Regions from separate parts of the Micromonospora sp. NPDC000316 genome, predicted to be linked through region 2. Evidence: riboswitches for the same ligand, from Rfam matches in the RefSeq annotation. Region 2 holds a riboswitch; each other region holds the start of a gene.

Region 1 (10,328 bases), on a different contig from region 2:
AGGCCCGCGAGTGCGATGAGCATGATGAACGGCGTCCACTGCCAGGTGTCGACCACGATCAGGGAGACCAATGCCGTTCGCTGCCGGGTGAGCCACTCCACCTGCCCCAGGCCGAGCGAGCCGAGCATGCTGTTGACCACGCCGAACTGCGCGTCGAGCATGAATCGCCAGAACAGACCGACCACGACCGGCGACAGCATCATCGGCACCAGGAACAGGGTGGTAAGCGCTCCTCGCCCGTGCGTGCGCCGTGAGATCAGGTACGCGATGCCGAAACCGAGCACTGTCTGGAGGCCGACCGCGCCGACCACGTAGATCAACGTCGTGAGGGCCCTCTGGTGGACCTGCGCCGACGTCAGGATGGCCGTGTAGTTGCCGAACCCGACGAAATTGGCGGGCCCTCCGCGGGTGGCCGAGTAGTCGGTGAAGGACAGGTACAGCGCCCACAGCAACGGGAACACCGACATGGCGAGCAACAGCAGCAGCGCGGGGGAGATGAACGCCACGGCGAGCTTGCGGTCGGTCAGCCGGCGGGGCCGCCCCGGTGCAGGTGGCGTCGCGGACGCCACCTGCCCTGGGTCGTCGGTCGTCAGAGGGACAGGGGCACTCACAGTCCGCCGCCACCCTTGCGGTTGCTGGAGTCGAGTACGCCCTGCTGCTCCTTGGCGATGTCGTCGAGCGCGTCCTTCGGCTTCTTCGCGCCGTTGAGGGCTGCGTTCACGTTTGTGTTCTCGATGTCGACGAGGCGCGCGTACTCGGGCACGTTCCACATGTCCCGCATCCGCGGAACCGAGTCGGCGTACACCTTGTTGAACGGCCCGGCGTTGAGGAACTCGGGCGACTGCAGAGCGTCCGTACGCGAAGGCACGCCACCGGCCGCCGCCCACTTCTTCTGGATGTCGGCCCGCTGGAACCACGTCATGAAGTTCAGGGCCTCCGCCTGGTTGGCCGCGGGGGAGTAGGCCGACACGTGCATCCCCATGCCGCCGAGAGGGACCAGGTTCGTCTTCTGGCTCGGCAGGGTGGCGAAGCCCAACTTGTCGAGAATCTGCTCCCGCGTGGTGCCGAGCGTCGACTGCTTCGGGTCGAGCAGGCCGCCGCTCGCGGCGATCCAGTTGAACGCGATGCACGCCTTGCCCTGGGCGACCGACGCGTTCACCTCGTCGATGAACCAGTTGCCGGAGCCCTTGGCGGTCAGCGGCTTCATCTTGTTGACCAGGACATCCATCGCCTCCTGGCCCGCAGCGTCATTCAGGACGCCCTCGATCTTGCGGTTCTTGGAGTCCCAGAGGTTGCCGCCGTAGACGCCGTTGACCGTGTTGTAGGTGACGGCCGCCGCGTCGGAGCCGTTGGCCTGGTGGAAAGACAGCCCGCTGACACCAGGGTTGTCCGCCTGGCACTTCTCGGCGACTGAGATCATCTGGTCCCAGGTCTGCGGCGGCTTGTCGCCGATCAGGTCCTTGCGATAGATCATCGTCCAGGTGTCGCCGAGCAGCGGAAGTCCGTACAGGCTGGCGTTCTCGTCGCGCTTGCCGGTCTCCGCCTGGGGGAACTGGCCGTAGGCCGCCAGGAGGTACGGGTTGTAGGCGTTGACGTCGATGTTCTTCTTGACGAAGTCGGTGATGTCGAGGATGTTGCCGTTCGTCACAGCCTCGCCGATGTGTTGCGAGTCCAGGATCGCGATGTCGAAGTCGGTCTTGCGCGCGGCGAACTGGGTGAACATCGCGTCGTGCCAGTTCGCGTTCGGCACGGTGTTGACCTTGATGGTCGCGTTCGGCCGCTCCTTCTTGTACTCCGCGTTCGCGAAGTCCTCCAGTGCGTGGGCCGGAGGCCAGTCGAACCAGATGAAGCTGAGCGTCAGCGGGTCCTTGCTGAGTTCCGGGATGGTCGCCGGCGCCTTGGGGGCGCTCGCCTTCCCGCCGTCGTCTTCGCCACCGCCGCAGCCCGCCACGGTCGTGGCCACCAGCAACATGGCCGCCGTCGCCAGCTGCACCTTTCGCCGAGGTGCGGAGGTTCGTCCACTTCGCTTCTGATATGGCATCTTCTTGCCTGCTTTCTGGATGGGGACTTCTAGAGCCTCGCTATGTGCTTCGCCGAGCAGTTGCGGGGTTGAACAGAGGTGTTGCCAGGCTGTCGCGGGGGCCGACCTGCGGACCGGCGTCACGAGTACGCCGCGATGTACCGGGTCTTCATGCCGTCGAGAGTCCGTCGGTCCAGCTGCGGCCGGTGACGCACCGGGCAGGACGTCGAGCATGCTCGCGGCAGCTCCATGCGATCGAAGTAGAGCGATGGAGCGCGGTTCCGCGACGGTGCGAGACGGCGGGCTTCCGTCGCTTTTCCTATACGATCGAGTGGAGGCGTCAGAATGCCGCAGTGTTGTGACTGATGTCAACAGGTTCGCGAAGGCGCAAGAGAGGACCTCACGTCACGATGGACGACGAAGCGATGACCGTGCGGGGCCGTAGGGCCGTGGCGGGCGGAATGCCGCCAGGAAGATCTGGCGGCCGGCTTGCCGACGAGGTGTACGACACGCTGCTCGGACAGCTGATGTCGCTACGGATCGAGCCTGGCTCCCGCGTCACGATCGACGTCCTGGCGCGAGAGCTGGGGGTCTCGCAGACGCCGATCCGAGACGCTCTGAACCGCATGGAGGCCGAGGGGCTGGTCGTGCGTGTGCCCCATGCCGGTTACCGCATTCCACCCCAGATCACTCGGCAGCGATTCGAGGACATGCTCGAGGTCCGCCTGCTCCTCGAGCCGGCAGCGGCCCGCAGATCCGCCGAACGCGCATCCTCGGAGCAGGTGGCCGGTCTGCGACGAATACTCGAGGAGATGGCGGAGCTGGAAGGGGGCAGAGGGCCTGCGGCCTACGGCGCCTTCGGGCTACGCGACGCCGCCTTTCACGATCTCGTCGCCCTGAGCGCGGAGAACCAGGTCATCCGTGAGGCGCTCGCTCGCCTGCACAGTCACGTACACCTCTTCCGGCTGCACCACGACGCCCAGGTCACTCACTTGGCCATGGCCGAGCACGAGGAGGTCGTGGCCGCGATCGCCGCGCGTGACCCGGACGCCGCCGCCTACGCGATGCGCCGGCACATCCTGCGGTCCGGCGAGCGATTCAGACGGTTGTTCGACGAGATCGAGGGCGCGGACGCAGTGGCGGTAGAGGCTTGACGGGCGGCGGGGGCAGCGGAATGCTAGCTCAATCGGATCGGATTGGATCGTATCCACCTCACCGCCACCAGATGCGAGGAGAAGCAGGTGCCCAGAGCGCTGCTCCTGACCGGCGACGCCGCCGAGGAACTCGACACCATGTATCCCTACTACCGCGTGCAGGAGGGTGGCTGGGACGTCGATGTCTCGTCACGGACGCTTCGTGACGTGCAACTGGTCATCCACGAGTTCGACCCCAACTCCGACGCCTACGTGGAGAAGAACGGCCGGAAGTTGCCGGTCGACGTGCCCTGGGCCGAGGTCGACGTCGAGCGCTATGACGCCCTCATCATCCCCGGGGGACGTGCCCCCGAGTGGATCCGGGTCGACGCCGACGTCAGGCGCATCACCGAGCACTTCTTCGCGCGCAACCTCCCCATCGCGCTTGTGTGCCACGGCGCGCAGGTCCCCGCGGTGTACGGGCTCCTGAAGGGTCGAAAGACGGCGTGCTTCCCTCCCATCACCGGTGACATGGAGAACGCGGGCGCGACGGTCATCGACGCACCCGACGTCGTTGACGGCAACCTCGTCTCCTGCCGGGGGTGGCCCGACATGCCGCAGTTCGGCCGGGCGATGATGGAACTCTTCTCGAAGTCCGTCGACTCGCCGTCGGCGTGAGGACACCTGGCCTGCCCCGGTGACGACACTTCGGACCGTCGCCGTCGACGGATCCCCCGTCCACGTCCTGGACAGCGGCACCGGGCCGGCGGTGTTGATGCTGCACGGCTCCGGACCCGGCACGACCGGGTCCGGAGCCTGGGCAACGACAATGCAGGCGCTGGGCACGTCCTGGCACCTGGTGGCTCCTGACCAGGCGGGGTTCGGCCGTACGCCAGTCCCGGAGGGCTCCAGGGGCGGGCTCCGGCTGTGGACGGAGCAGGCCGCGGGCCTGATGGATGCGCTCGGCATCGAGCACTACGCCGTGGTGGGGCACTCCATGGGCGGTGCCGTGGCGCTGGCGTTGGCGGCCACGCGCCCCCAGCAGGTCACACGTGTCGTGGCGGTCTCGACGATGGGCGCCCCCGGGGCGCCGCTGTCCGCCGACCTCGACGCGGTCTGGGCCGCTCCCGCCGGCCCACTCGGGGCACGGGACATGCTGAGTCGCCTCGTCCTCGACCAGGCGCTCGTGACCGATGCGGCCGTCAACGCCCGTGCGGCCGCGATGCGAGCGGGGGCTGCCGCATTCGCGTCGCTGTTCCCTCCGCCCAGGGCACGATGGGTCGACGAGCTCACCCTTTCGACGCAGACGCTTGCGGCGGTCCGCGCGCCCGTGCTGCTCGTGCACGGCGCCGAGGACCGAGTCACCCCACTCCGGACGGCAGCTCAGCCGCTGCTCGGACACCTGGCCGATGTCCGTCTGCACGTGTTCGGCCGATGCGGGCACGTGCCGGCGATCGAGCACCCGCAGGAGTTCCGGCAACTGCTGTCGTGCTTCCTCCGTCGACACCCCTCGACAGATTGATCTTTGCGCCCGGCGACCTCTGTGTTCTGCGAGGTTGCCGGGGCCTCGAGTTGTGACGCCACGTCTCGTTGACCTTGCACTACGTGGTGGTTAGCGTTAACAAACTCTTGTCCACATCAGAGAGTCCGCCACCACCAAGGAGGATCAATTGAGAGTGGGACAGCGAAAGTTACGTCCCTGGCTGAGTCTCAAGGGTAGAGGTGTCGCCGTCCTGGCACTGGGTGCGCTTCTCGCGGTCTCGATCGCGCCGACGCCCTCGCACGCTGCCGACGATCCGCTCAGCGAGGGCCTGGTGCACCGCTTCGCCCTCGACGAGACCAGCGGAACCACGCTTGCCAACTCGGGTAGCGCGGGCTCGACGGCCAACGCCACGCTTGTGAATCCGCAGAAGGCGACGTTGACCGGCGACGGAGTCAGGTTCAACCCCGACTCGTACGAGAGTGCCCTCGATGGTGCGTACGTGGCACTGCCGAACAACCTCACCGCCGGCATGTCGAACCTCACCATCGACTATGGCGTGTGGATCGATCCGGCGAACGTCGGCGAGCACCAGATGTGGAGCCTCGGCGCGAAGTCCGGCTCGTGCGACGCCGACACCGGCGCGCAGGGCTCCATCTTCGCGTCGAACACCCAGCGGTTCCGCGTCGCAGTGGGCTCGGCGAACCTCCAGCAGAACCGCGTCCGCATGACCGAGGGAGCGTGGACGCACGTCACGTACACCCAGTCGCTGAACTCGAACGGCACAAGCTGGACCGGCCGGCTCTACCTCGACGGCGTGCTGCACGCGACGTCCACGAACCTGACCACACCGCCATCGGTGAACGCTGCGGGAACCAACTGCAACTTCCTCGCCCGCTCGCAGACGTCGGGCCACTACTCATTCCGGGGAACGATTCGGGACTTCCGGGTCTACGACCGGGCAGTGAGCCCCGACGAGACACTCGCCCTGGCGCAACGGACCGTCTCCACAGGTGTCCGCGCCGACGCCGCAGCCATCGACCTCGGCCTGACCAGCGCGATCGTACGCGACATCGTGCTGCCCCAGGTGGGCTCGGTGGCGGGCTCGACAATCACCTGGACGAGTTCGGACCCGTCGGTCGTCGCGGTCCACACCCCGCCACCCCTCACCAGCGCCCGCAAGGTCCCGGTGACCGGCAGGATCACCCGACCCGCGCAGGGGCAGCCCGACGCGACAGCCACGCTCACGGCGACTGTCCGCAAGGGCGCCAACGAGGTCATCACCAGGGAGATACCCGTCGTGGTGAAGGCCGAGTTCGACAACGCGCAGGCGGTCGACCGTGACGCCTACGACCTGACCCTGTACGCCACGGACGACGTGCGCGGAAACATCAAACTTCCGACCGACGGCGAGTTCGGGTCCACGATCACCTGGAAGTCGACAAGCGACCTGATCACCCCGACGGGTGAGGTGACCCGCCCGGCCTTCGGCCGTGCGGATGTCGCCGCCACCCTGACGGCAACCATCACCAAGGGTTCGGCGTCGCAGACGAAGTCGTTCCCGGTGACGATCACCGCCATGCCCCGTTCCGAGGAGTACGAGCGGTACTTCATGGGGTACTTCAAGGGTGAGGGAATCGCCGACGGTGAGCAGATCATGTTCGCCACGTCCAACGGAAACACCGCCCTGGACTGGACCGGTCTGACCGGGGGCCGGCCGTCGCTCATCTCCCAGTTGGGCGACCAGGGCCTTCGTGACCCGCACATCGTCCGCTCGCCCGACGGCGACACGTTCTACATGATCGCTACCGACCTGAACTGGTACGACCAGGGCGGGTACGCCATCAACGACACCCAGTACATCGAGGTGTTCGAGTCGCATGACCTCGTCAACTGGACTCCTCAGCGGCACGTGAAGGTCGCGCCCGACGACGCGGGAAACGCCTTCGCACCCGAGTCGCTGTGGGTCGAGGAGATCGGCGCCTACGTCGTCTTCTGGGCACAGTCGCTGTGGGACAACCCCGTGAACCGCACGGGGCAGGGCAACGCGCAGATGTGGTACACCACGACGCGCGACTTCCAGACGTTCTCCGCTCCCCAGGTCTGGCAGGACCCGGCCCCGCTGTCGCGGATCGACACGACCGCGATCAAGGTCGGTGACTACTACTACCGGGTGACCAAGAACGAGGCGGGCAACCGAGGGTCGGACATCTTCTCGGAGAAGCACACCAACTTCTTGGACAGCAACGTCGACAACTGGACGACGCTCGCTCCGGCTCTGGGGCGTACGACGTGGGACCCCAACCAGGGTTACGAGGGGCCCGTCATCTTCAAGGCCAACCCTGGTGACACCGCCTGCCCGGGCCAGTTCTACCTCTGGGGTGACCGGTACACGAACGGTGGTGGATACCAGGCTGCGTGCCACGAGAACATCGAGGCACCGACCTGGAACCCCAAGGCGATCACGATGACCAACGCGGGCGTCGTACGTCCGCGTCACGGCACGGTGATCCCGCTGACCCTGCGCGAGTGGAACGACATCCGTGGGATCGCGAACAGCGACGTCACGACCACCACCGAGGTGGCTGTGGAGCCGTACGCGAGCGGATCCGAGTCGACCACTGTCACCGCAACTGTCAAGGCGGCTGACGGGTTCGAAACCGGCGGCCAGGTGCGGTTCAGCCTCGGCTCGTGGTCGACGCTCGCCCACCTGAGCGACGGTGCGGCCACTGTCACGCTGCCGGCGGGCCTGCCTGCGGGTGCCCGGACGGTCACGGTCGAGTACCTCGGCTTCGACTACCTGAAGGCGTCGCAAGGAACGGCCTCGTTCGTGGTGCCGTCCGGCCCGAATGCCGTCAAGGTCCATGCGAAGACGGCGCCGGCGTCGGTCGTCCGCGGGAAGACATTCACGCTGGACGTGACTGTCGAGCCAAAGGGCGGAAAGAAGGAGGCTCCGACCCCGACCGGCGAGGCCACTGTCACCTTCGCCGGCACCGTGCAGGTCGTGCCACTGGTGGACGGCAAGGCCGTCGTGACGCTGCAGACTGCCAATCTGCAGCGCGGGCAGTACCGGGTGCACGTTGCCTACTCCGGCAACCCGACCTACCAGAGTCACGCCGCCAACTACCAGAACCTGACGGTGCGGTAGCCAGCACAGGTACGCCGAGGCGCGCTGAATTGCGCCACGAAGTAGGAGCGGGCGAGATCGACCGATCTCGCCCGCTCGGCGTCATCGTCCAGGACGACGCGGTGCGTACGCGGGTCGAGCCGCTTCCAGCAGCCTCATCGCCGCGGCGCGCACTACGCGAACGACCGATCGAGGCTGAGAGACCGTCGATCGGACGGGCTCGGCGTTGCGATACCGTCATGGGTGCCCACACCGGCGCCGAGCAGCCCGCGTCCGTCGGCTGCCGATGGCCCGCAGGGCGCCCCACCAATCCAGGGAGATACCGATGCCGGAGCCTGAGCCCGTCCAGGACGACAACGCGGCGGATGCCGAATCCTCGGCCACCGCCGAGGCCGACCAGCCTGCCGTTCACGAAAATCGGGCTGCCCGGCGCGCGAAGGGCAAGGCCACGTCGCCTCAACCACATGGAAAGGGCCAGCACATCGCAGGCCGGGGCTCGGTGCAGAGCCCGCGCCAATGGGGCAACCGCCGAAGCGGCTGAGCTCTTGGTGGAGCCCGTTGTCAGCACCACTCGCTGATCACCACAGCCGCAGGGTGGCGGCGGTGAGGGCGCCTCGTCGGGGTTGTCGAGGCAGATCGCCGGGTGGCTGGCGGGGGAGCGCCAGCCACCCGGTCAGCCGATCAGCCAGTCGTCCAACGATCGTGGTGGATCATCGACGACACCGGTCGTCGCTGCTGCCAGCCGTGCCGCTCCAGGTCGGGCGTCTGCTCCAGGTGGGTGACCGGGCCGAGGCAGAGCCACGCCACCGGGCGGACGGTGGCCGGAATGCCGAGCAGGTCGCGCAGGAACGGCTCCCGATAGAACGAAACCCAACCGACTCCGAGTTGCTCGGCGGTCGCGGCCAGCCACAGGTTCTGGATCGCCAGGCAGACCGAGTAGAGGCCGGCGTCGGCGATCGCGTGACGACCGAGCACGGCCGGACCACCCCGCTCCGGGTCGTACGTAACCACTACCGACAACGTCGACTCGCGTACGCCATCGATCTTGATCCGGGCGAAGCGTTCCGCCGCCACGCCGTCGAGCGTGGCCGCGAAGGTGTCCCGTTCCCGTTCCCGTTCCACGTGTCGGTGGAATTCCTGCCGCAGCTCAGGATCGCGGACCAGGATGAAGTCCCAAGGTTGGGAAAGACCGACGCTCGGCGCGGCGTGCGCCGCCGCGAGGATCCGGTGCAACGTCTCGTCGGGGATCGGCGCCCCGGTGAACTGGGCACGTACGTCCCGGCGGCGGTGAATGGTCTCGTAGAGTCCGGTGTTCAAGGCAGGCTCCCGCTGCGCTCGTGCCCCTGACGGGGCCGATGACGCGAGGCCGGTCTTCGGACTCCCGGATCTGCGCTGGTCACCCGCCTTCCCAGCCCCTCAGGGCCAGTGGCTGCGTCTGGTACGCGTAGGTGGCAGCTCCCCGGTCACCGCGGCGGGCCCGTGCCGGACTCACACCGGCTTCCCGATTCTCCCCACTCGCGTGGGGCACCTCGCAACGTTTGTGCCACCGAGACCATAGCGGCCCGGACGAACGGGAGACGAATCGCGCCACGGATTTGGGATCCGCCCGACTCCCCGTCCCGCCCGAGAAGCAGCGGGCGAGCAGCCGGAGTCCCTCGGGCACCCGTTCCGTCTGAATGGCGCCGTAGCCGAGGATCAGTCCAGACGTCTGGCGGTCACCGGCATGGTAGGGGGCGAGTTCCTCGACGGCGACGCCGTGGTCGGCGGCCCGTTCGACGACCGTGGCCGGGTCGACGGATACGTCCGGCCGTAGTCGTGCGCACAGGTGCAGGCCGGCCGTGGACGGCACCGGGACGAGCCACTCGGCGAAGTCGTTCCGCAGCGCGGCGTCAATCAGGGCCCGCCGCTCGGCGTAGACCCGGGTGGCCTTTCGGATGTGCCGCGGCAGCTCGCCGGAGTCGATGAAGCGGGCCAGTGCGGCCTGGCTGGTGTGGTCGCCGTGCCAGTCGGTGAGCTGTTTCGCGGCGAGCAGCGCCGGTCGCAACGACGCCGGAGCGACGAGGAAACCGAGGCGCAGCATGGGGAGCAGGGTCTTCGAGAAGGTGCCGACGTAGACGACCTTGCCGGTCCGGTCGAGGGTCTGCAGCGGGTCCAGCGTCCGCGCCGAGAAGCGGAACTCGGTGTCGTAGTCGTCCTCGACGATGACGGCGTCCCGGTCAGCGACCCAGTCGAGCAGTGCCGCGCGGCGGGCCAGTGACATCGGCGTACCCAGCGGCAACTGGTGCGACGGGGTGACGTAGACCAGTCGCGTGTCGCCGGGCAGCGCAGCGACGTCCAACCCCTCGTCGTCCACCGGAACGGGCACCACCCGGGCCCCGAGGCTGTGGAACAGTCGCCGGGCTGGTGGATACCCGGGCTCCTCGACCGCTACCCGGTCGCCCGGCTCGATCATGACCCGGCCGACGAGGTCCAGGGCCTGCTGGGCACCGTGGGTGACGATCACGTCGTCGGCGCGGCCACGCACCGACCGGGCGAGACCGGCGTACCGGGCGATCGCGGCGCGCAGGT
Region 2 (10,328 bases):
GCTTGTCCGCTTGATGTCGGTGTCGCCGGAGGCCCAGCGACCCATGACGTACCAGGGGGTCTGGTCGCCGCTCGTGTAGCTGCCCTGCATCTCGACCTGGATCCAGGTGCCGGCGGGGGTCTCGGCGTTCCAGGAGGCGATCAGTTCGGTGGCGTCGAAGCCGATCCGGGTCACCGGCGAGGTCCAGGTGCCGTACTCCCAGGTGCGGGTGGCGCCGGTGTGCGGATCGGCGTACTCGATGGTGCCGGCCGGGCGGGCCAGGGTGACGCCCGTTCGAGCGCCGGGCACGACGCGGGTGCCGGCGCTGCTGCCCCGGTGCCAGTCGGCGGGCCCCGACCATTCCTGGAAGGTGATCTGCTCGTCGTGGGCGGGGGTGGGTGGTCGCCCTGCTGTGGCGGGGGCTGTGGTGGCGAGCAGGGTGAGCGCGCTGACGCCCGCGAGGGCGGCCGCGTGCAAGCGGGAACTGGCCATGGGTGCTCCGCGGTGTCCAGAGGTGCATCGTCGCTGGTCAGTGTTCCGCGCGGAGGGAAGTTTCGCCAGATGTTCCCGGGAGGAAAATCATTGCCGCAGCGATGGTGAATCTGGGATGCACAAGGCAACGACGGATATTGATTCGACCATGTGGCTGATGGTGAAGTGTGCATCACCGAGCGGGATGTCCCGCCCTTCAAGGAGGTAGTTCATGACCCTCCGCACGCCCAACCCTCTCCGCCGTCTCCTGGTGCTCGCCGTCGTCACCGGGCTGGGCATCGTCACCGTGGCCGCCGGACCGGTCGCCGCGAAACCCGCACCCGATCGCACCGCCGAGTCGGCCGCCGCCGGCTACCGGGTGCTCGGGCCCCGGACCCTCGCCGACCGCAACGCGGTGGCCCGCACCGGGGCTGCCATCGACTACTCCGAACACGGAGTCCTGCACATCTCGGCCACCGCCGCCGAAGCCGCCGCGATCGGCAGGCTCGGATTCCGCCTGGAACCGCTCACCCCGCCACCGAACGCCGAACGCGGCGCCGGTGAGATGGGCACGTTGGCCTTCCCGCCCGCCGACTCCAACTACCACGACTACGCGGAACTGACGGCCGTCGTGAACAAGGCCGTGACCGACCACCCGGCCATCGCCCGCAAGATCAGCATTGGTACGTCGTACGAGGGCCGCGACCTGATGGCCGTGAAGATCTCCGACAACGTCGGCACCGACGAGAACGAACCGGAGATTCTGTTCAACGCCCAGCAGCACGCCCGCGAGCACCTGACCGTCGAAATGGCGATCTACCTGCTCAACCTCTTCACCGACAGCTACGGCAGCGACTCCCGGATCACCAACATCGTCAACAGCCGGGAGATCTGGATCGTGCCGACGGTCAACCCGGACGGCAGCGAGTACGACATCGCCACCGGGTCGTACCGGTCCTGGCGCAAGAACCGCCAGCCCAACAGCGGCTCGTCGAACGTCGGCACCGACCTGAACCGCAACTGGTCCTACAACTGGGGTTGCTGCGGCGGCTCGTCGGGCTCGACCTCGTCGGAGACCTACCGCGGCCCGTCGGCGTTCTCCGCGCCGGAGACCCAGGCCCTGCGCAACTTCGTCAACAGTCGCGTGGTCGGTGGGACACAGCAGATCAAGGCGAACATCGACTTCCACACGTACTCGCAGTTGGTGCTCTGGCCGTACGGCTACACCACGGCGAACACGGCGGCCGGGATGAACGCCGACCAGTACAACACCTTCGCCACCCTCGGACAGCAGATGGCGGCGACGAACAACTACACACCGCAGCAGTCCAGCGACCTCTACATCACCGACGGCGACAGCATCGACTGGATGTGGGCCACCCACAACATCTGGGCGTACACATTCGAGATGTACCCGGGCTCGGCGAGCGGCGGCGGCTTCTACCCGCCCGACGAGGTGATTCCCGCGCAGACCAGCCGCAACCGCGAGGCGGTGCTGATGCTCAGCGAGTACGCCGACTGCCCGTACCGGGTCATCGGCAAGCAGGCGCAGTACTGCGGCGGCGGTGGTGGCGGCACCACGGTCTGGTCGGACACCTTCGAGACCGCCACCGGGTGGACCACCAACCCGTCCGGCACGGACGCCGCCACAAGCGGGGCGTGGGAGCGGGGCGCAGCCCAGGCGACCACCTCCTCCGGCGCCAAGCAGCTCACCCCGTACGCCGGCTCGAACGACCTGGTCACCGGCCGGCTCGCTGGCTCGGCGGCCGGTGACTACGACGTCGACGGTGGGGTGACAAGTGCCAGGTCCCCGGCGGTGACCCTGCCGTCGTCGGGCACACTCACCCTGTCCCTGGCCTGGTATCTGGCACACGGCTCGAACGCGTCGTCGGCCGACTACCTGCGGGTGAGCGTGGTGCACAACGGCGGCACCACAGCGCTGCTCACCCAGGCCGGCGCGGCGACCAACCGCAACGGGAGTTGGGCGGTGGCGAACCTCAACCTCACCCCGTACGCCGGCCAGTCCGTGCGGATCCTCGTGGAGGCGGCGGACGCCTCCGGTGCGAGCCTCGTGGAGGCGGCTGTGGACAACGTCACAATCACCGCCTCCTGATCGGGTGGGGCCCCGTTCCGCCCCGGCGGGGCCCCACCACCCGCTCCGAACCTCCAGCCCCATCGGTGCGCTACCGTCTTAGCGACCACTCCGCAGCGAAGCCGGTGTGAAACCGGCGCTGTCCCGCAACTGTGATGCCCCACCCGACGGTGGGGACAAGCCAGGTCGCCTGCGGATCGGTCGCGACACGCGCTCTCGAGGAAGGGCGCCTCGTGGGCGGGCGTACGGAAGCCCTGTCGGCGAAGCACCACACTCCTCGACCGACAGGAGGTTCCATGTCCAGACGTACCCCCCGGCTCTTCGCCGCGACGCTCGCGGTCGTCGCGCTCGCGCTCGGCGCCTGCGCCGAGAAGACCGCCGACCAGCCGACGCCCGGCGCAGGTTCGGCGAGCGTCAGCTACCCGGTCACTGTCGGCTCGCTCACCCTCGACAAGCGGCCCGAGAAGATCGTGTCGCTGGCGCCCACCGCCACCGAGATGCTCTTCGCCATCGGTGCCGGCCCGCAGGTGACCGCGGCCGACGACCAGTCCAACTATCCGGCCGACGCGCCCAAGACCGACCTGTCCGGCTTCCAGCCCAACGCCGAGGCGATCGCCAGCAAGAACCCCGACCTGGTGGTGCTCTCCGACGACCGCAACAAGATCGTCGACCAACTCGGCAAGCTGAAGATCCCGGTGTACCTGACCCCGGCGGCGACCACGCTCGACGACTCCTACCGGCAGATCGCCGACCTGGGCACGCTTACCGGGCACGCCGACCAGGCCACCGACGTCGTCACCCGGATGAAGGACGACATCACCAAGCTGGTCAAGGACGTGCCGCAGCGCGCCGAGAAGCTCACCTACTTCCACGAGCTGGGTCCGGAGCTCTACAGCGCGACAAGCAAGACCTTCATCGGCTCGATCTACGACCTGGCCGGCCTGAGCAACATCGCCGACCCGGCCGACGCGGACGGCAAGAGCGCCGGCTACCCGCAGCTGTCCCAGGAGTTCATCGTCAAGGCCGACCCCGACTTCGTCTTCCTGGCCGACGCCAAGTGCTGCCAGCAGAACGCCGACTCGGTAAAGGCCCGCAGCGGCTGGGCCGGGGTCACCGCGGTGAAGAACAACCAGGTCGTGCCGCTTGACGACGACATCGCCTCCCGCTGGGGCCCACGGATCGTGGACCTGCTCCGGGTCGTCATCGACGCGGTCGTCAAGGTGCCCGCGTGATCGACGTCCGTCGGTGACCGGACTGCTTCCGGTGGCCACTCCGGCACCAACCAGGCGGTCGGCCGGGACGCAGCTCGCGTCCCGGCCCGCCGGCCTGCGCAAGCGCTGGTTGGCCGCCGGGGTGTTCGCGGTGCTCGTCGCGCTCGTCGCCGGGGTGTCGCTCGGCCCGGTAAGCCTGCCGCCGGGCAGCGTCGCCGCCGAACTGCTCAACCTGATCCCCGGGGTGCACCTGGAGAGCGGGTTGACCGAGCGGGAAATCGCCATCGTCACCGAGTTGCGGCTGCCCCGGGTCGTGCTGGGCCTGCTCGTCGGTGGTCTGCTCGCCCTGGCCGGCGGCTGCTACCAGGGCGTGTTCCGCAACCCGCTCGCCGACCCGTACCTGCTCGGGGTGGCAGCCGGCGCGGGCCTCGCGGTCACCGCGGTGATCGCCCTCGGCGGCGCCGGCCGCGAGGGCGCGATCTCCGGGCTGCCGCTGACCATCCCGTTGGCGGCGTTCGTCGGGTCGCTTGTCGCCGTGACGATGACCTACCTGCTCGGCGCGGCCGGCGGGCGGAGCCGATCCCCGGCGATGCTGATCCTGGCCGGGGTCGCGGTCTCCGCGTTCCTCTCCGCCGGGCAGACGTACCTGCTGCAACGGCACTCCGACACCATCCAGTCGGTCTACTCCTGGCTGCTGGGCCGGCTGGCCACCGCCGGCTGGCACGACGTGCTGCTGGTGCTGCCGTACGCGGTGGTGACCACAGTGGTGGTGCTGCTGCACCGCCGCGAACTGGACGTCCTCGCGCTCGGCGACGACGAGGCGCGCAGCCTCGGCCTGCACCCGCAGCGGTCCCGCTACCTGCTGATCGCCGCCGCGTCGCTGGGCACCGCCGCGGCGGTCTCCGCGACCGGCCTGATCGGCTTCGTCGGCATCATCGTGCCGCACACCGTCCGGCTGCTCGCCGGGTCGAGCTACCGGGTGATCCTGCCGCTGTCGATGCTGTTCGGGGCCGCGTTCCTGGCCCTTACCGACGTGGTGGCCCGCACCGCCGCCGCCCCGGCCGAGGTGCCCATCGGCGTGGTCACCGCCCTACTCGGCGGCCCGTTCTTCGTCCTCGTCCTGCGCACCGCCCGGCGGGTGCTCACGTGAGCCGCGAGCCCGCTGCCGAGCCCGTCGCCGGGCGCGCTGCCGGTGCCGGGCCGGTCGGTGGTGCCGAGCCCGGCCCGGGCGTGCCGGCGGTCGAGGTCCGGGGGCTGCACGTCAGCCTGGACGGCACGCCGATCCTCACCGGCATCGACCTCACTGTCGCCGCCGGCGAGTGGGTAACCGTGATCGGCCCGAACGGCGCCGGCAAATCGACACTGTTGCGCGCCGTCGGCGGGCTGCTGCCCGCGCCCGGTGCGATCACCCTCTTCGGTACGGCGAGCACCGCGCTACGCCGCCGGGAGCGCGCCCGGGTGGTGGCCACCGTGGCGCAGTCACCGGTGGTGCCGCCCGGCATGTCGGTACTGGACTACGTGCTGCTCGGTCGCACCCCGTACATCGCGCCGCTGGGCCGGGAGTCGGCCGCCGACGTCGACGCCGTGCACGAGGTGCTGGATCGGTTGGACCTCGTCGGCTTCCACCGCCGCGAGCTGGCGACCCTCTCCGGGGGTGAACGGCAGCGGGTCTTCCTGGCCCGAGCGCTGGCCCAAGGCGCGACGCTGCTGCTGCTCGACGAGCCGACAAGCGCCCTGGACATCGGCCACCAACAGGAGGTGCTGGAGCTGGTCGACCAGTTGCGCCGCGCACACGGCCTGACCGTGCTCGCCACGATGCACGACCTCTCCGTGGCCGGCGAGTACGCCGACCGGATGGTGATGCTCGACGAGGGCCGGGTGGTGGCCGCCGGAACACCACCCGAGGTGCTGACCGAGCACCTCCTCGCGACCCACTACCGGGCCAGCGTCCGCGTCGTCCCCGGCACCCACGGCCCCCTGGTTGTTCCCGTTCGCCCCGCCCGCCGCTGACCTGGGCGGTCAGCTCTCGTCCGGGCCCAGGTCGATCACCGAGAAGAGCGCGCCCTGGGGGTCGCGTAGGGCGGCGAACCGGCCCGTCGGGATGTCGCGGGGTGGGACGAGGATGGTTCCGCCCAGCTCTGCGGCGCGGGCCGCCGTGGCGTCCGCGTCGGCCACCGCGAAGTACACGGTCCAGTACGCGGGCAGGTCGGCCGGGAAGTCGTCGGCCAGCGGCGGCATCATCCCGGCGACGATCCGAGCGCCGAGCCGCCACCCCGTGTACGTCATCCCGCCGACCGGCTGCTCGTCCGGCTGCCAGCCGAACACCAGCTCGTAGAAGACCTTCGCGCCTTCCGGGTCGGGGGTGACCAGCTCGTTCCAGCTCATCGCGCCGGGCACGTTGAACACCTCGGCGCCGGCCATGGCCTGCGGCTGCCAGACGCTGAACGTCGCTCCCGCCGGGTCGGCGAAGACCGCCATCCGTCCCCGGTCGAAGACCTCGAACGGCGGCACCACGACCTGCCCGCCGGCCCGTTCGACCCGGCCGGCGACGAGTTCCGCGTCGTCGGTGGCGAGGTACGTCGACCAGATCGGCACCTGGTCGGGAATCGCCGGCGGTCCCACTCCGGCGACCGGCTGCCCGTCGAGCAGGAACACGGTGTAGCCGCCCGCCTCGGGCTCCGGTGTCACCCGTCCGGTCCAGCCGAACAGCTCGGGGTAGAACCGCCGCGCGTCGGTCAGATCCGGGGTGGCCAGGTCGGCCCAGCAGGGCGTACCCGGCGGGACGGTGCTCACGTCAAGACCCCTCTCGGCCGGGGTGGCCACGGCGGCCCCCCTGCGGGAATCCTGGCACCGTCCCGACGCGGCCCGGGGCGGAAACGGACGAATCGTCAGCTGAACCGGCGACCCTCGTCCCGCCGGTACGCCCAGGCGGCGAGCGTGGCGAGCAGCACCACCCAGACACCGAGCATGATCAACGACAGCGGCTCGACACGGTAGTCGCCTACCGCCGCCCACATCAGCTCGGCCGCACCCCGGGTGGGCAGGAACGGCGCGATGGTCTCGATGAACCCGGGTGCGTCCCCCGGAGCGGAGAGCAGGCCGCCGCCGAACGCGAGCGGCAGGAAGACGACCTGCGCCACCACGATGGCTGCCTTGCTCGGCATCGAGTAGCCGATGGTCAGCCCCATCAGCGTGAACGGCACCGAGATGACGGCCACGGTGACGACGGCCAGCAGAAACGCCGCCGGGGTGATCCGGGCCGCGGTCAGGGTCGCGCCGATCACCACGACCGGGATCAGCGACAGGTATGTAAGCACCAGGCCGGCCAGCACCCGGCCGGCGAAGCGGGGCGCCGGCCCGGCGGGCAAAGTCCGGGTGTACGGGCTCCACGGCTGGTCGCGATCCTCGGCGACGCCGACGCCGTACTGGAAGATGTTGGCGCTCATCACCGAGAACGTGACCATCGACGCGGTGGCGAAGGTGGCACCTACCGGATCGTCACCGGCGAACGGCACCACAAAGAAGATCATGGCGGCGGCCGGGAAGAAGGCGCTGCCGACGATGGCCACCGGGATCCGGATGAGCTCCAGAAGCTGGTAGCGGGCGTGGACCAGGGCGAGCTGCACGGTGCGCCTCCTCAGACGGCGGTGGGTCGGCCGCCGGCAGCGGCGGTGGGCTGGCCGCCGGCAGCGGCGGGCTGGCTGGCGGCCGTGGGCTGGCTTTCGGCGGTGGGCTGGCGGGTCGTGGTGGCTTGGCTCTCGGCGGTGGGCTGGTCGGTGCCGGTGATGGCGAGGAACGCCTCTTCCAGCGACGTCGGCCGCACCTCCAGGTCGACGAACGTGACCCCGGCGGTGACCAGCGCCCGGACCAGTTCGTCGGCGTCGGTGGTGAGCAGGTGCAGCCGGCCGTCGATCCGTTCGGTGCGGACCACACCGGGCAGCTCGGGCAGCGCGTCGGCGACCAGGCTGACCCGGCGTACGCCGACGATGCCGCGCACCGCCGCCACCGTGTCGTCGGCGAGCACCCGGCCCTGCCCGATCACCACCACCCGGTGCGCGAGCGCCTCCACCTCCTCCAGGTAGTGGCTGCTCAACAGGACGGTTCCGCCGTCGTCGTGAAACGCGCGGATCGCATCCCAGAGCGTGTGCCGGGCTGCCACGTCCAGGCCTGTCGTCGGCTCGTCAAGCAGCACGAGACGGGGCCGGCCGACGAACGCCAGCGCCACCGCAAGCCGACGCCGCTGGCCGCCGGAGAGCCCACCGGTCTGCCGTCGGGCGAGGTCACCCAGGCCGAAACGGTCGAGCAGTTCGCCCCGGGGCACCGGGTCCGGGTAGTGCGCGGAGACGAAGTCGACGACCTCGCCCACCCGGAGCGTGCCCGGCAGGCCGGTCTCCTGCGGGGTGACGCCGATCTGTCGGCGGGAGGTTGGGTCGCGGGGGTCGCGGCCGAACAACTCGACGCGGCCCGAGGTGGGACGGCGGAGGCCGACAAGCAGGTTCATCAGGGTGCTCTTGCCGGCGCCGTTCGGGCCGAGCAGGCCGACCAGTTCACCGGCGTGGACCTCCAGGTCGACGCGGTCGAGGGCGAGGACGTCGCCGTACCGGCGGCTGGCCTGGTCGGCGCGGGCGAGTGTCATGGCTGCTCCTTCGACGGGGTCGGATCGAGCTGGGTGGGGTCGAGCAGGGTGCGGATGGCCTCCGTGTATTCCTCGAACGCCAGCCGACCGCGTCTGCTGAGCCGGATCAGCGTGGTCGGGGTGCGTCCACGGTGGGTCTTGCTGATCTCCACGTAGCCGGCGTCCTCCAGCTTGCGGAGGTGCACGGAGAGGTTGCCAGCGGTCATCGCGAGCAGATCCTGCAATCGGGGAAAGGCAATCCGGTCGCCGTCGTTGAGCGTCGAGAGGGTGGCGACCACCCGCAGCCGCGCCTGCGCGTGGATGACCGGGTCCAGTTCGGTCACGACCGTTGCCGCTGTCGTCGTCGGGCGACCGCTCCGGCGGCCAGGATTCCGCCTCCGCCGGCCACCGCGATGACAAGCGCGTGCCAGCTGGGCCCGGCGATCGTGCCGACCACGTTGATCACGCTGATCCAGGCGCCCAGCCGGAACAGGTCCCGGTCCAGCCAGATGGCTCCGCCGGCCATGTGCAGGGCGCCGGTCAGCCCGACGGCGATCGCCGACCAGAGCAGGCTGGCCTGGTCGGCTGGCAGGTGCTCGGAGATTCGCCCGACCGCCGTGTACACGCTCACCGACCCCAGGGCCCAGGCGCAGCCGTACCAGCGGCCACGCACCGCGGAGTCGCCACTGACCTGCCCGTACGCCCGCGCGCTGGCGACCGCCTGGACCGCCGCGGCAGCCGCGAGCAGGACGAACAGGACGGTCAACGGCAGCCATTCCGGCAGCCGGACCAGGACCCGACCATCGGGTGCGAAGCGCAGGAAGAACAGCCCGAAGCCGATCAGCCAGGCCACGCCCCACGGCCAGTAGAGCAGTCGCGCGTCCGGCTCCAGCCGACGTGCGGTGGCCGCCTGCTGGTCACGGATCAGCCGGAGCGCGGCCGCCGCGTCGGAGGGCGGCAGGTCATCGTTGGGTTCCACGCAAACTACTTTACGCCGCAAAGTCAACGCTGTGTGTCCCGCGCGTCGCCGGCGTCCCGCTTCAAGCGACCGGGTCGCCGACAGCGGCGCGGGGTGCCTATGGTGGGGAGCCGTCGTGACTGATCTGTCGCACAGGGCACAGAGGAGGGTCCGTGTCGAGCCCGAGCGGTGAGCTGGAGGTCGCACCGGAGGCTCTGAAAGTGTTCGCGGTGGCGTCCACCGACCGGGCGGCCCGCTTTCGTGAGCTGCACCGTCCGCCCGCCGCCGCCGGCACGATCGTGTCGACCGACCTCGACGAGCGGGCCATGCGTTTCGACTCGTACACAGTGGCCGAGGAGTTCACCACCGCCGCCGCCGGCCGCGCGCAGGAGGCTGCCGCCGCCCGGGTACGCGATTGGTGGGCGAGGTGATCGGCGACGCGCCCGGTGCCGGCTGGCACCGGCTCAATCCAAAGCGACTGCGGATCGAGTTCGCCGACGGCTCGTGGTTGGCCTTCACGGTGCCGATCGCCGAGCCCGGCAAGCCGCTGCGCGAGATCGCCGCAGCCCTAACCGGCCGCTGACCCGCGCTGCGGCGAGCCGCGCAGCGCTGACCCGCGCGCAGCGCTGGCCCGCGCCGGCCAGGGTCTACAGCGGTGCCGGCTGTAGTGGCCCGGCCTGCGGTGGTGTGGTCGGTTGCGGTGTGGCCCCGGGCGGTGCGGCTCCTGGCGGTGTGGCTTCTGTCGGGGTGGCTTCCGTCGGTGTGGTCAGCAGCGGCGCGGGCAGCGGTTCGCTGTGCAGCACCGAGAGCCGGGACACCGCTCGGGTGAGCACCACGTACAGCCGATGAAGCCCGCGCGGCTCGGCCGCGACGATCGCGGCTGGCTCGACCACCACCACATGGTCGTACTCCAGGCCTTTGACAAGCGTCGCGGGCACTACGGTGACCCGCTCCGCGGCCGTCACGTCGTCGGCGGTCGTGGTCGCGACACCGGCGGCGGCG
Region 3 (10,328 bases), on a different contig from region 2:
GGGTGGCGTCTACACCGAGACCAACGGGTGGAACTTCGCGTTCACCGCCCAGCAGGACGGCACGGGCCTTGCCAACCTGTACGGCGGTCAGAAGGCGCTGCGGGACAAGCTCGACACCTTCTTCGCCACCCCGGAGAACGCCGACCGTCCCGGCGGGTACGGCGGCATCATCCACGAGATGCTCGAGGCGCGGGCGGTGCGGATGGGCCAGCTCGGCATGAGCAACCAGCCGTCGCACCACATCCCGTACATGTACGACTTCGCCGGCGCACCGGCCAAGACCCAGGCGGCGGTACGCGAGATCCTGCGGCGCCTCTACGTCGGCAGCGAGATCGGCCAGGGCTACCTGGGCGACGAGGACAACGGCGAGATGTCGGCGTGGTACGTCCTCAGCTCGCTGGGCATCTACCCGTTGCAGGCCGGGTCGACCCACTGGGCCATCGGCTCGCCGCAGTTCACCAAGATGACAGTCCGGCGCAGCAGCGGCGACATCGTGGTCAACGCGCCGAACAACAGCACCCGCAACGTGTACGTGCAGGACGTGAAGGTCAACGGCAAGAAGCAGCGCGGCCTGTCCCTGGACGTGGCCACGCTCGCCAAGGGCGGCACCATCGACTTCCAGATGGGCCCCAACCCGTCGTCGTGGGGCAGCGGCAAGAACGACGCCCCGCCGTCGCTGACCAAGGGCAACGAGGCACCGAAGCCGTTGCAGGACACCACAGGCCCCGGTCTCGGCACCGCAACCGCCACCGGCGGTCAGGACGCGTCGAAGCTGTTCGACGACTCGTCGACCACGCAGCTGACCTTCGCCTCGGCGACGCCGCAGATCACCTGGGCGTTCCGTGGCGGCAAGCAGAAGCCGACGTTCTACACGGTCACCTCCGGCGCGAGTGTGGGTGACCCGGGGGACTGGCTGTTGCAGGGCTCCAACGACGGCATCACCTGGACCACTGTGGACTCCCGCAAGGGCCAGGTGTTCCCGTGGCGCAACCAGACCCGCCCGTACGAGATCGACAAGCCGGGTCGGTTCGCCCAGTTCCGCCTCGCGGTGACGAAGACCGTCGGCGCCGCGCAGACCACCCTCGCCGAGATCGAGCTGCTCGCCGGCGGTGACCTCGACATCGGCGGCGGCGACATCACGGTGACCGCCGCCGGCAGCGTGCACGCGACGACCGCCGCACCCGTCTCGGTGCCGCTGGCGTCCGTGACCGGCGGTGCCGCCGACGGCTACCGGGCCACGATCGACTGGGGTGACGGCACGCCCGTCACCGAGGGCACCCTGACGCTCAGCTCGCGGGCTGTCTACCGCATCGGTGGGTCGCACACCTACGCCACGCCGGGCTACCACCAGGCGAACGTCACGGTCAGCGACGGCGAGAGCCAGAGCTCCGCGACGGTCGGCGTCGAGGTGGCGTACGTGCCGAAGTCCGGCCTCACCGCGGCGTTCGACAGCGTCTGCATCGGTGACGAAGGGGTCCTCGCGGCGGACTGCGACGCCAAGTCGTGGGCGTACGCGCGGGCCGCCCTGACGGCGGGCGGCGCGGTCCAGGGCCAGCAGCAGCAGGTCCCCGGGACGGCGCTGCGGTTCACGCTGCCGGCGATCCCGGCCGGGCAGCCCGACAACGCCACAGGCAACGGTGCGACTGTCGCTCTCGACCTGCCCGACGACGCCCGGAGCATCTCGTTCATCGGTGCCGGAACGCAGGGCAACCAGAGCACCACGGGCACGGCGACGTTCAGCGACGGCAGCACGGCGAGCATCCCGATCCAGCTGAGTGACTGGACGCTCGGCGGCAACGCCAACGGCACCCCGTCCTACGGCAACATCGTCGTCGCCAAGACGGCGTACCGGCTGTCCGGCACGAGCCGGGACGGCGCCCAGCCGTTCCTGTTCGCCACCGCGCCGTACCAGATCCCAGCGGGCAAGACGCTTGTGTCGGTGACCCTGCCGACGCAGACCGGCGATCCCCGTTCGGCGGGCCGGATCCACGTGTTCGCCGTCGCCAACGACGGCACGCCGGCCCCCGCGCTGGCGACGGTGGCCCCGAAGGACCAGACGGCGACCGCCGGGCAGGCCCTCGCGGCGAACCTCGGTTCGGTGACCGGCGGCGTTCCCGGCACGACCGGCTACCGCGCCCGCGTCCAGTGGGGCGACGGCACGGCTCCGGACGACGTCGCCATCGGATCGTCAGGTGCGATGAGCGGGCAGCACACCTACGCGCGGGAGGGCACCTACACGGTGCACGTCACGGCGTGGGACACCCGGGCCAGCAGCACCACGGCCTTCACTGTGACAGTCGCCCGGGGTGGATCCCAGCCGACGATCGCGCTGTCGAAGGCCGGCACCGTCGTCACCGGCGACACGATCACCGTCGACGGCAGCGGGTTCGCCGCCGGCGAGCAGGTGACCGTGAGCGTCGGCACCGACCCGTCCCGGACCACGACTGTCGCGGCCTCCGCGACGGGAACGGTCCGCGCCTCGCTCCCGACCTCGGGCGACGCGCAGCCCGGCAGGTACGCCGTCACCGCGACGGGCGTGTCCACCCGTACGCCGGCCACGGCCACCGTCCAGGTGACCGGGCGGGCGGAGGCGCCGGGCTACCAGCCACGGGTGGCGCTGCTGAGCACGGCGGGTCCGCGCGGCACGTCGATCACCGTCGACGGGTCCGGGTTCGTGCCGAACGAGACGGTCACGATCACCCTCGGCGACGGCCTCGCGGTCAGCACCGTGCGGGCGAACGGCGACGGCGTGATCTCCGGCGCGACCGTCGGTGTCCCGGGCGCGGCGAAGGCGGGCACGACGAGCGTCACGGTTGCCGGCGCCCGGTCGGCGACGACGGTGTCCAGGCCGTTCACCGTCACCGGCGCGAAGTGAGTAGGCGGTAGCGCAGCCGCGTGGGGCGGGCCGTGGTCACGGCCCGCCCCACGCGCGTTCCGCAGGCGTCCGGACCTAGAGCGGGGTGAGATCCGGAACGCCGTAGTGCTTGTCGAGGACCTGCATGGCGGCGCCGGCGGCGATCACGTCCGCGCCGAGGCTGGACAGCGTCACGTCGGTGGTGAGCCAGTCCGCGCGGGGCACGTCGGTGTGCACGGCCTCCTCGACAGCCGCGAGGTAGGTCTGCGCGTGGCGCAGGAGGTCGGCGCCGGCAAGCACCACGCGGGAGAGGTCGAGGGTCTGGAGCAGGTTGACCACGCCGACCGCCAGGACGCGGGCCGCCCGCGCGATGTCGCCGGCCTCGGCGGCGTGGTGGTGCACGATCTCCAGGCAGCCGTGCCGCCCGCAGACGCAGGGCGGCCCGTCCAGGGCGACAACTGTGTGGCCGAACTCCCCGGCGTTCGTGTGCACGCCCCGGTGGGCGGTGCCGCCCAGCCAGAAGCCGGCGCCGATGCCGGACTCGACCATGATGAGGGCGGCGTCGCCGAACGTCCCGCCGTGCCGCCATGCCTCGGCGGTGATCCCCGCGGTGACGTCCTTGTCGAGATGCACGGGCAGGCCCAGGTGCGCCTCGGCGAGTTCGCGCAGCGGGATGTCGTGCCAGTGCCGCAGCCCGTGGGCGTCGCGGACCACGCCCTGCGCGTGGTCCAGCGGGCCGATCATGCCGATGCCCACGCCGGTCAGCCGGCCGCGCAGGTCGGTGACGCCGGGTAGCGCGTCGATGCCGGCACTCAGCGCGTCGAGGAGTTGCGCCGGAGTGAAGTCACCGGGCAGTGGGCTGACCGCGCAGTGGTGCACGGTGCCGGCCAGGTCGACAAGGACCAGCCGCAGCGTACGGCGGGCAACGTGCGCGCCGATCGCGTACCGGCTGTCGGGCACGAGTTCGTAGACGATCGCGGGCTTGCCGATGCCGGGGCGGCGGACACCTGCGGGACGGATCAGGCCGTCGACTGTCAGGCGGGCGATGACCTTGGAGACCGCCTGGGGAGTCAGGCCTGTGGCGTCGACAACCGTCGACCGCTCGAACGTCCGCACGGTACGTCCCAGCGCCATGACCAGTGCCTGGTTGTAGCCGCGCAGGAATGTGACGTCGGCTGTGGTGCGCGTCATCTCACCACCCTATTACGCAACGCTGTTGCTAAATTCGCTCGGTGCATGCACTGAGCAGAAATCGACGCCTGCTGGCGGTTCTCGCGTTGGCGCTGGGCGGTGTCGCGGTCGGCCTCACCGAGTTCGCCGCGATGGGCCTGCTGCCCGACATCGCACGCGGCCTGCTGCCACAGCAGTACGCCGTGTCGTCGTCGGACGCGGTGGCCCGCGCGGGTTGGACGATCAGCGCCTACGCGCTCGGCGTGGTGGTGGGCGCGCCCCTGATCGCCGCGCTGACCGCCCGACTGCCGCGTAAGAAGCTCGTGCTCGGTCTGCTCGCTCTCTTCATCGTCGGCACCGTCGCGTCGGCGCTCGCGCCGACGTTCGACCTGGTGCTCGTGGCCCGGTTCGTCGCGGCGCTGCCGCACGGCGCGTACTTCGGTGCGGCGGGTCTGCTCGCGGCGGCCATGCTCGGCCCCGGCAACGAGGCCCGGGGGTTCGCCGCAGTGCTCGGTGGTCTGACCGTGAGCAACCTGGTGGGCGTGCCGGCGGTGACGCGGCTCGGGCAGGCGGTCGGCTGGCGTGCCGCGTACCTGGTGATCGCCGGCGTGTTCGTGCTCACGCTGCTGGCGGTCCTGGCCGTCGTCCCGGAGGTCGTGGCAGCGGTCGACGCCTCGCCGGCCGCCGAGTTGCGGTCCCTGCGGACCTCGCAGGTGTGGCTCGTGGCGGCCACCGGGGCGGTGGGCCTCGCCGGGCTGTTCGCTGTCAACACCTACCTCGCGCCGGTCACCACAGACGTCGCAGGCCTCTCGGCCGCGACAGTGCCGTGGGTGCTCGTCGCGGTGGGTCTGGGCATGACAGTCGGCAACGCCCTGGGCGGTTGGCTCGCCGACCGGGACCTGCGCCGGAGCATGGTCGTCGGTTTCGTCGCCATGATCGTCAGCATCGCCGTCTTCGGCCTCGTCGCGTCGAACGGTGTCGGCCTGTTCGTGGGCGCGTTCCTGGTGGGCGCGACAAGCCTCTACCTGGGGCCGGTCCTCCAGGCGCGCCTGATCACCGTGGCGCCGGGCGCGCAGTTGATGGGAGCGGCGATGAGCCAGTCCGCCATGAACGTCGCCAACAGCCTCGGTGCCGGGCTGGGCAGTGTCGTCATCGCCGCGGGCTTCGGCTATCTCGCGCCGGCCTGGGTGGGAGTGATCCTCGCGATCCTCGGCCTGGGCCTGGCGGCGGTCAGCTTCGCGGCCGAGCGCCGGACGCGGGCCTCGGAGCCGATCGCCCTCGCGGGCTGACCCGTCGATCGATGGTGGTGGGCGTCGGCGCCGGCGACACGCCGACGCCGACATGTGGGGTGTGACAAACGCTGCCGCCCCTATATATGGTGTCGAGCGCAGCTGGTTCGGCCGCTCCGGTGGTCGAGGCAAGAGGGAACCCGGTGGAAATCCGGGACTGTCCCGCAGCGGTGAGTGGGAACGACAGCCGTCATCAGCACTGGGCCACACGGTCTGGGAAGCGACGGCCGGTAGGAGACCGGCGAGCCCGGTCGTGCCCGCGAGTCCGAAGACCTGCCAGCGCGCCGTACACCCGCACCCGGGTGGACGGCGGTCCGAGGCCGCGTGGGACGGCTGACGCCACCTGACCCACGCCTTTCGGGCGTGGCGTCCGCCGGTGTCTGTCTCCGCGCGTCCGAGGGCCATCTGGTCTCGAACTCGCGAGGAGTGAGTGGTGACAGTCACCGAGGTAGTCCCGGCCAGCGGCGCGACGGCCCTGCGGCGGACGCCGATGCAGGTCCGCAAGCGCGACGGCGCCACCGAGCCGGTGGACGTCAACAGGATCGTCCGGGCGGTCGAGCGGTGGGCCGACGACCTCGCCGACGTCGACCCGCTGCGCGTGGCCACCCGCACGATAAGCGGCCTGTACGACGGAGCGACGACTGCCGAGTTGGATCGGCTCTCCATCCACACCGCGGCCGAGATGATCGGTGAGGAACCGCAATACTCGCGCCTGGCCGCCCGGCTGCTGTCCGGTTACGTCGACAAGGAGGTGCGTCGGCAGGGCGTCACCTCGTTCAGCGCCTCGATCCGGATCGGTCACGCCGAGGGCCTGATCGGCGACGACACCGCCGCGTTCGTCGCGACGCACGCCGAGATGCTCGACGACGCGATCGACCCGGACGGCGACCGCCGCTTCGAGTACTTCGGCCTGCGTACCGTCTACGACAGATACCTGCTGCGCCACCCGACGAGCCGGCTGGTGCTGGAGACCCCGCAGTACTGGCTGCTGCGGGTGGCCTGCGGCCTGTCCCGTACGCCGGACGAGGCGGTCGGCTTCTACCGGCTGATGTCCAGCCTGGCCTACCTGCCCAGCTCGCCGACGCTGTTCAACTCCGGCACCCGGCACACGCAGATGTCCTCCTGCTATCTGGTCGACTCGCCGCGCGACGAGCTGGACTCGATCTACCAGCGGTACGCGCAGGTCGCCAACCTGTCCAAGTTCGCCGGGGGCATCGGCATCGCATACTCCCGGGTCCGGTCCCGGGGCGCGCTGATCCGTGGCACCAACGGGCAGTCCAACGGGATCGTGCCGTGGCTGCGCACGCTTGACGCGAGCGTCGCCGCCGTCAACCAGGGCGGCCGGCGCAAGGGCGCGGCCTGCGTCTACCTGGAGCCGTGGCACCCGGACGTCGAGGAGTTCCTGCAACTGCGGGACAACACCGGCGAGGACGCCCGGCGTACCCACAACCTGAACCTGGCCAACTGGATCCCGGACGAGTTCATGCGCCGGGTCGAGGCCGACGCGATGTGGTCGCTGTTCGACCCCCACGAGGTGCCGGAGCTGCCCGACCTGTGGGGGGAGCGGTTCGACGCCGCGTACCGGGAGGCCGAGGCGCAGGGCCGCTACGTGCGGCAGGTCCCGGCCCGAGAGCTGTACGGGAAGATGATGCGCACCCTGGCCCAGACCGGCAACGGGTGGATGACGTTCAAGGACGCCGCCAACCGGCTGTGCAACCAGACGGCCGAGCCGGGCAACGTCGTGCACCTGTCCAACCTCTGCACCGAGATCATCGAGGTGTCCAGCGACGCCGAGACGGCGGTGTGCAACCTCGGCTCGGTGAACGTCGCCGCGCACCTCACCGGCAGCGGCATCGACTGGCATCGGCTGCGCGAGACGGTCCGCACGGCTGTGACGTTCCTCGACCGGGTCATCGACATCAACTACTACCCGACAGCGCAGGCGGCGGCGAGCAACCCCCGCTGGCGGCCCGTCGGGCTCGGGCTGATGGGCCTCCAGGACGTGTTCTTCGCGCTGCGGCTGCCGTTCGACTCGCCGGCTGCGCGGGAGCTGTCCACCCGGATCAGCGAGGAGCTGTACCTGACCGCGCTGGAGACCTCCGCCGACCTGGCCCGCCGCTTCGGCGCGCACCCGGCGTTCGGGCAGACCCGGGCCGCGCGGGGCGACCTGCAACCAGACCTGTGGGGTGTCGAGGGTACGCAGACCGCGCGCTGGGCCGCGCTGCGCGAGCGGGTGCGGGCGTACGGGCTGCGCAACTCGCTGCTCGTGGCGGTCGCGCCGACGGCGACAATCGCCTCGATCGCCGGCTGCTACGAGTGCGTCGAGCCGCAGGTGTCCAACCTGTTCAAGCGCGAGACGCTGTCGGGGGAGTTCCTTCAGGTCAACACCGCTCTGGTGCGCGAGCTGAAGGCCCGTGGCCTGTGGACCGACGCGATCCGGTCGGCGATCCGCCGTGCCGAGGGGTCGGTGCAGGGCGTCGACGAGCTGCCGGCCGACGTGCGGGAGTTGTTCCGCACCGCGTGGGAGCTGCCGCAGCGGGCGCTTGTCGACCTGGCCGCCGCCCGCGCCCCGTTCATCGACCAGTCCCAGTCGCTGAACCTGTTCCTGGCCTCGCCCACCATCGGCAAGCTCTCCTCGATGTACCTGTACGCCTGGAAGGCCGGGCTGAAGACCACCTACTACCTGCGATCGCGTCCCGCCACCCGCATCCAGCAGGCCACCGTGGCGGTCCTCGCGCCGCCCACGACCGACGCGGACGCGCTTGCCTGCTCGCTGGAGAACCCCGAGTCGTGCGAGGCCTGCCAGTGACCGCCGCCGCCACCACGACCGACACCGACACGAGGACCACGCACATGCTGCTCGACCCCGGGATGGATCTCACCCTGCGCCCGATGCGCTACCCGCACTTCTTCGACAGGTTCCGCGACGCCATCCGCAACACATGGACGGTGGAGGAGGTCGACCTGCACGCCGACCTCGCCGACCTGGACAGGCTGTCACCGGCCGAACGGCACCTGGTCGGCCGCCTCGTCGCGTTCTTCGCCACCGGCGACACGATCGTCGCCAACAATCTGGTGCTCAACCTCTATCAGCACGTCAACAGCCCCGAGGGTCGGCTCTACCTGTCCCGGCAACTGTTCGAGGAGGCCGTGCACGTCCAGTTCTATCTCAACCTGCTCGACACGTACGTCCCCGACGAGACCGAGCGGTTCGAGGCCTTCGCCGCCATCGAGAACATTCCCTCGATCCGGCGCAAGGCCGAGTTCTGCTTCCGCTGGATCGACTCCCTCGGCGACCTACGGGAGCTGCGAACCCGTGATGACCGGCGGACGTTCCTGCTCAACCTGATCTGCTTCGCCGCCTGCATCGAGGGGCTGTTCTTCTACGGCGCGTTCGCGTACGTCTACTTCCTGCGCTCCAGGGGTCTGCTGCACGGCCTGGCCTCCGGCACCAACTGGGTGTTCCGCGACGAGTCGATGCACATGGCGTTCGCGTTCGACGTGGTCGACACCGTCCGCGCCGAGGAGCCGGACCTGTTCGACGACGACCTCGCCGAGCAGGTCCGCCAGATGCTCACCGAGGCCGTCGAGTGCGAGGTGCAGTTCGCCGAGGACCTGCTGGGCCACGGCGTGCCCGGCCTGACGTTGCCGGACATGCGGGAGTACCTCCAGCACGTCGCCGACCGCCGCCTTGCCCAGCTCGGCATCGCGCCGCACTACGGTTCGGCCAACCCGTTCGCCTTCATGGAGTTGCAGGACGTGCAGGAGCTGTCCAACTTCTTCGAGCGGCGGGTGTCGGCGTACCAGGTCGGTGTGACGGGCGCGGTCGCCTTCGACGACGACTTCTAGCAGCGGTCACGCGTGGGGCTCGGCCACCCGCCGCCCGGTAGGCGGGTGGCCGAACCAAGCTCCCGCGCGGGAGACTGGCGGGCTCAGCTCGTGGTGCAGGTGAGGCTGGCCGGCGGGTTGTTGGTGCCGTTCCAGGAGCCGGTGAACCCGAATGTGGTCGAGGCGCCGGCGGCGAGCGCGCCGTTGTAGGCGGCGTTCGTCACGCGTACGGCCGATCCGGTCTGGGTGTGGGTGCCGCTCCAGAGCTGGCCGATTGTCTGCCCGTTGGGGAAGGTCCAGGAGACGGTCCACCCGTTGATCGGCGCGGAGCCGGCGGTGACGGTCACGGTGGCCTGGAAGCCGCCGGCCCACGAGTTGGTGATGGCGTAGGTGGCCGTCGCCGAACCGGACGGCGGGGGAGTGCTTGTCGGCGTGGGGGTGGGCGTCGGGATCGGCGTGGGCGTCGGGCTCGCCGTCGGGGTCGGGCTGGTTCCGGGGTACGCCCGGTAGGTCTGTCCCGCCTGCACGGTGAGCTCGATGACGTCGGACTCGATGGTGGTGGTGCGGGCCGGGGCGCCGGTGGCCGCGTCGACGACCGAGTAGGTGGCGGTGAACAGGCGCGAGCGCAACCGGACCGTGCCGCCGCGGTCGGCGCTGATCAGGACCTCCTGAGGTTGGCCGGCGCTCCACGCGATGCCCACCGTGTAGCCACCGCGCCCGCGCAGGCCGGTCACCCGGCCCTGCGGCCAGGCGCTCGGCAGCGCCGGAAGGATGTGCAGCTCGCCGTTGTGGCTGTGCAGCAGCATCTCGGCGATGCCCGCGGTGGCGCCGAAGTTGCCGTCGATCTGGAACGGCGGGTGCAGGTCGAACATGTTCGGCGCCAACCTGGCAGTGGTGACCAGGCCGCGCAGGATCCGGTGTGCCCGCGCGCCGTCCTCCAGCCGCGCCCAGAAGTTGATTTTCCAGGCCAGCGACCAGCCCGTCCCGTCGTCACCGCGCAACTCAAGGGTCCGCCGCGCCGCCTCGTACAACTGCGGGGTGCCCCGGCGGGTGATCTGGTTGCTGGGGTGCAGGCCGTACAGGTGGGAGACGTGCCGGTGGTTGGGCTCGGTCTCCACCCAGTCGTACAGCCACTCCAGCACGTTGCCGCGCGAGCCGACCCGGGTCGGTGGGAGCCGGTCGCGGGT

What was found. A riboswitch is a leader RNA that binds a small molecule or an ion and turns the genes downstream of it on or off. The one in region 2 is predicted to bind cobalamin.
Region 1: it holds a riboswitch for cobalamin, as region 2 does, so the genes downstream of both, bluB (5,6-dimethylbenzimidazole synthase) here and ACFY2Q_RS01630 (ABC transporter substrate-binding protein) in region 2, are expected to answer to the same signal.
Region 3: it holds a riboswitch for cobalamin, as region 2 does, so the genes downstream of both, ACFY2Q_RS21135 (ribonucleoside-diphosphate reductase subunit alpha) here and ACFY2Q_RS01630 (ABC transporter substrate-binding protein) in region 2, are expected to answer to the same signal.

The regions. Positions count from the first base shown of each region.
Region 1 is NZ_JBIAZG010000022.1:20,568-30,895, reverse strand. It holds gene ACFY2Q_RS27575 (carbohydrate ABC transporter permease) at 1-569, opposite strand, end outside; gene ACFY2Q_RS27570 (extracellular solute-binding protein) at 608-1,993, opposite strand; gene ACFY2Q_RS27565 (GntR family transcriptional regulator) at 2,431-3,174, shown strand; gene ACFY2Q_RS27560 (DJ-1/PfpI family protein) at 3,262-3,831, shown strand; gene ACFY2Q_RS27555 (alpha/beta fold hydrolase) at 3,851-4,675, shown strand; gene ACFY2Q_RS27550 (immunoglobulin-like domain-containing protein) at 4,830-7,781, shown strand; gene ACFY2Q_RS27545 (hypothetical protein) at 8,086-8,301, shown strand; gene bluB (5,6-dimethylbenzimidazole synthase) at 8,442-9,077, opposite strand; cobalamin riboswitch at 9,107-9,307, opposite strand; partial or broken gene ACFY2Q_RS27535 (PLP-dependent aminotransferase family protein) at 9,613-10,328, opposite strand, start outside.
Region 2 is NZ_JBIAZG010000001.1:347,353-357,680, reverse strand. It holds gene ACFY2Q_RS01640 (C39 family peptidase) at 1-471, opposite strand, end outside; gene ACFY2Q_RS01635 (M14 family zinc carboxypeptidase) at 683-2,563, shown strand; cobalamin riboswitch at 2,610-2,755, shown strand; gene ACFY2Q_RS01630 (ABC transporter substrate-binding protein) at 2,839-3,774, shown strand; gene ACFY2Q_RS01625 (FecCD family ABC transporter permease) at 3,797-4,903, shown strand; gene ACFY2Q_RS01620 (ABC transporter ATP-binding protein) at 4,984-5,763, shown strand; gene ACFY2Q_RS01615 (VOC family protein) at 5,773-6,546, opposite strand; gene ACFY2Q_RS01610 (ABC transporter permease) at 6,642-7,379, opposite strand; gene ACFY2Q_RS01605 (ABC transporter ATP-binding protein) at 7,391-8,389, opposite strand; gene ACFY2Q_RS01600 (transcriptional regulator) at 8,386-8,712, opposite strand; gene ACFY2Q_RS01595 (transporter) at 8,709-9,347, opposite strand; gene ACFY2Q_RS01590 (hypothetical protein) at 9,500-9,757, shown strand; gene ACFY2Q_RS01585 (hypothetical protein) at 9,745-9,909, shown strand; gene ACFY2Q_RS01580 (HelD family protein) at 9,974-10,328, opposite strand, start outside.
Region 3 is NZ_JBIAZG010000011.1:89,429-99,756, reverse strand. It holds gene ACFY2Q_RS21150 (GH92 family glycosyl hydrolase) at 1-2,875, shown strand, start outside; gene ACFY2Q_RS21145 (ROK family protein) at 2,951-4,045, opposite strand; gene ACFY2Q_RS21140 (MFS transporter) at 4,087-5,313, shown strand; cobalamin riboswitch at 5,400-5,609, shown strand; gene ACFY2Q_RS21135 (ribonucleoside-diphosphate reductase subunit alpha) at 5,804-8,122, shown strand; gene ACFY2Q_RS21130 (ribonucleotide-diphosphate reductase subunit beta) at 8,167-9,162, shown strand; gene ACFY2Q_RS21125 (glycoside hydrolase N-terminal domain-containing protein) at 9,246-10,328, opposite strand, start outside.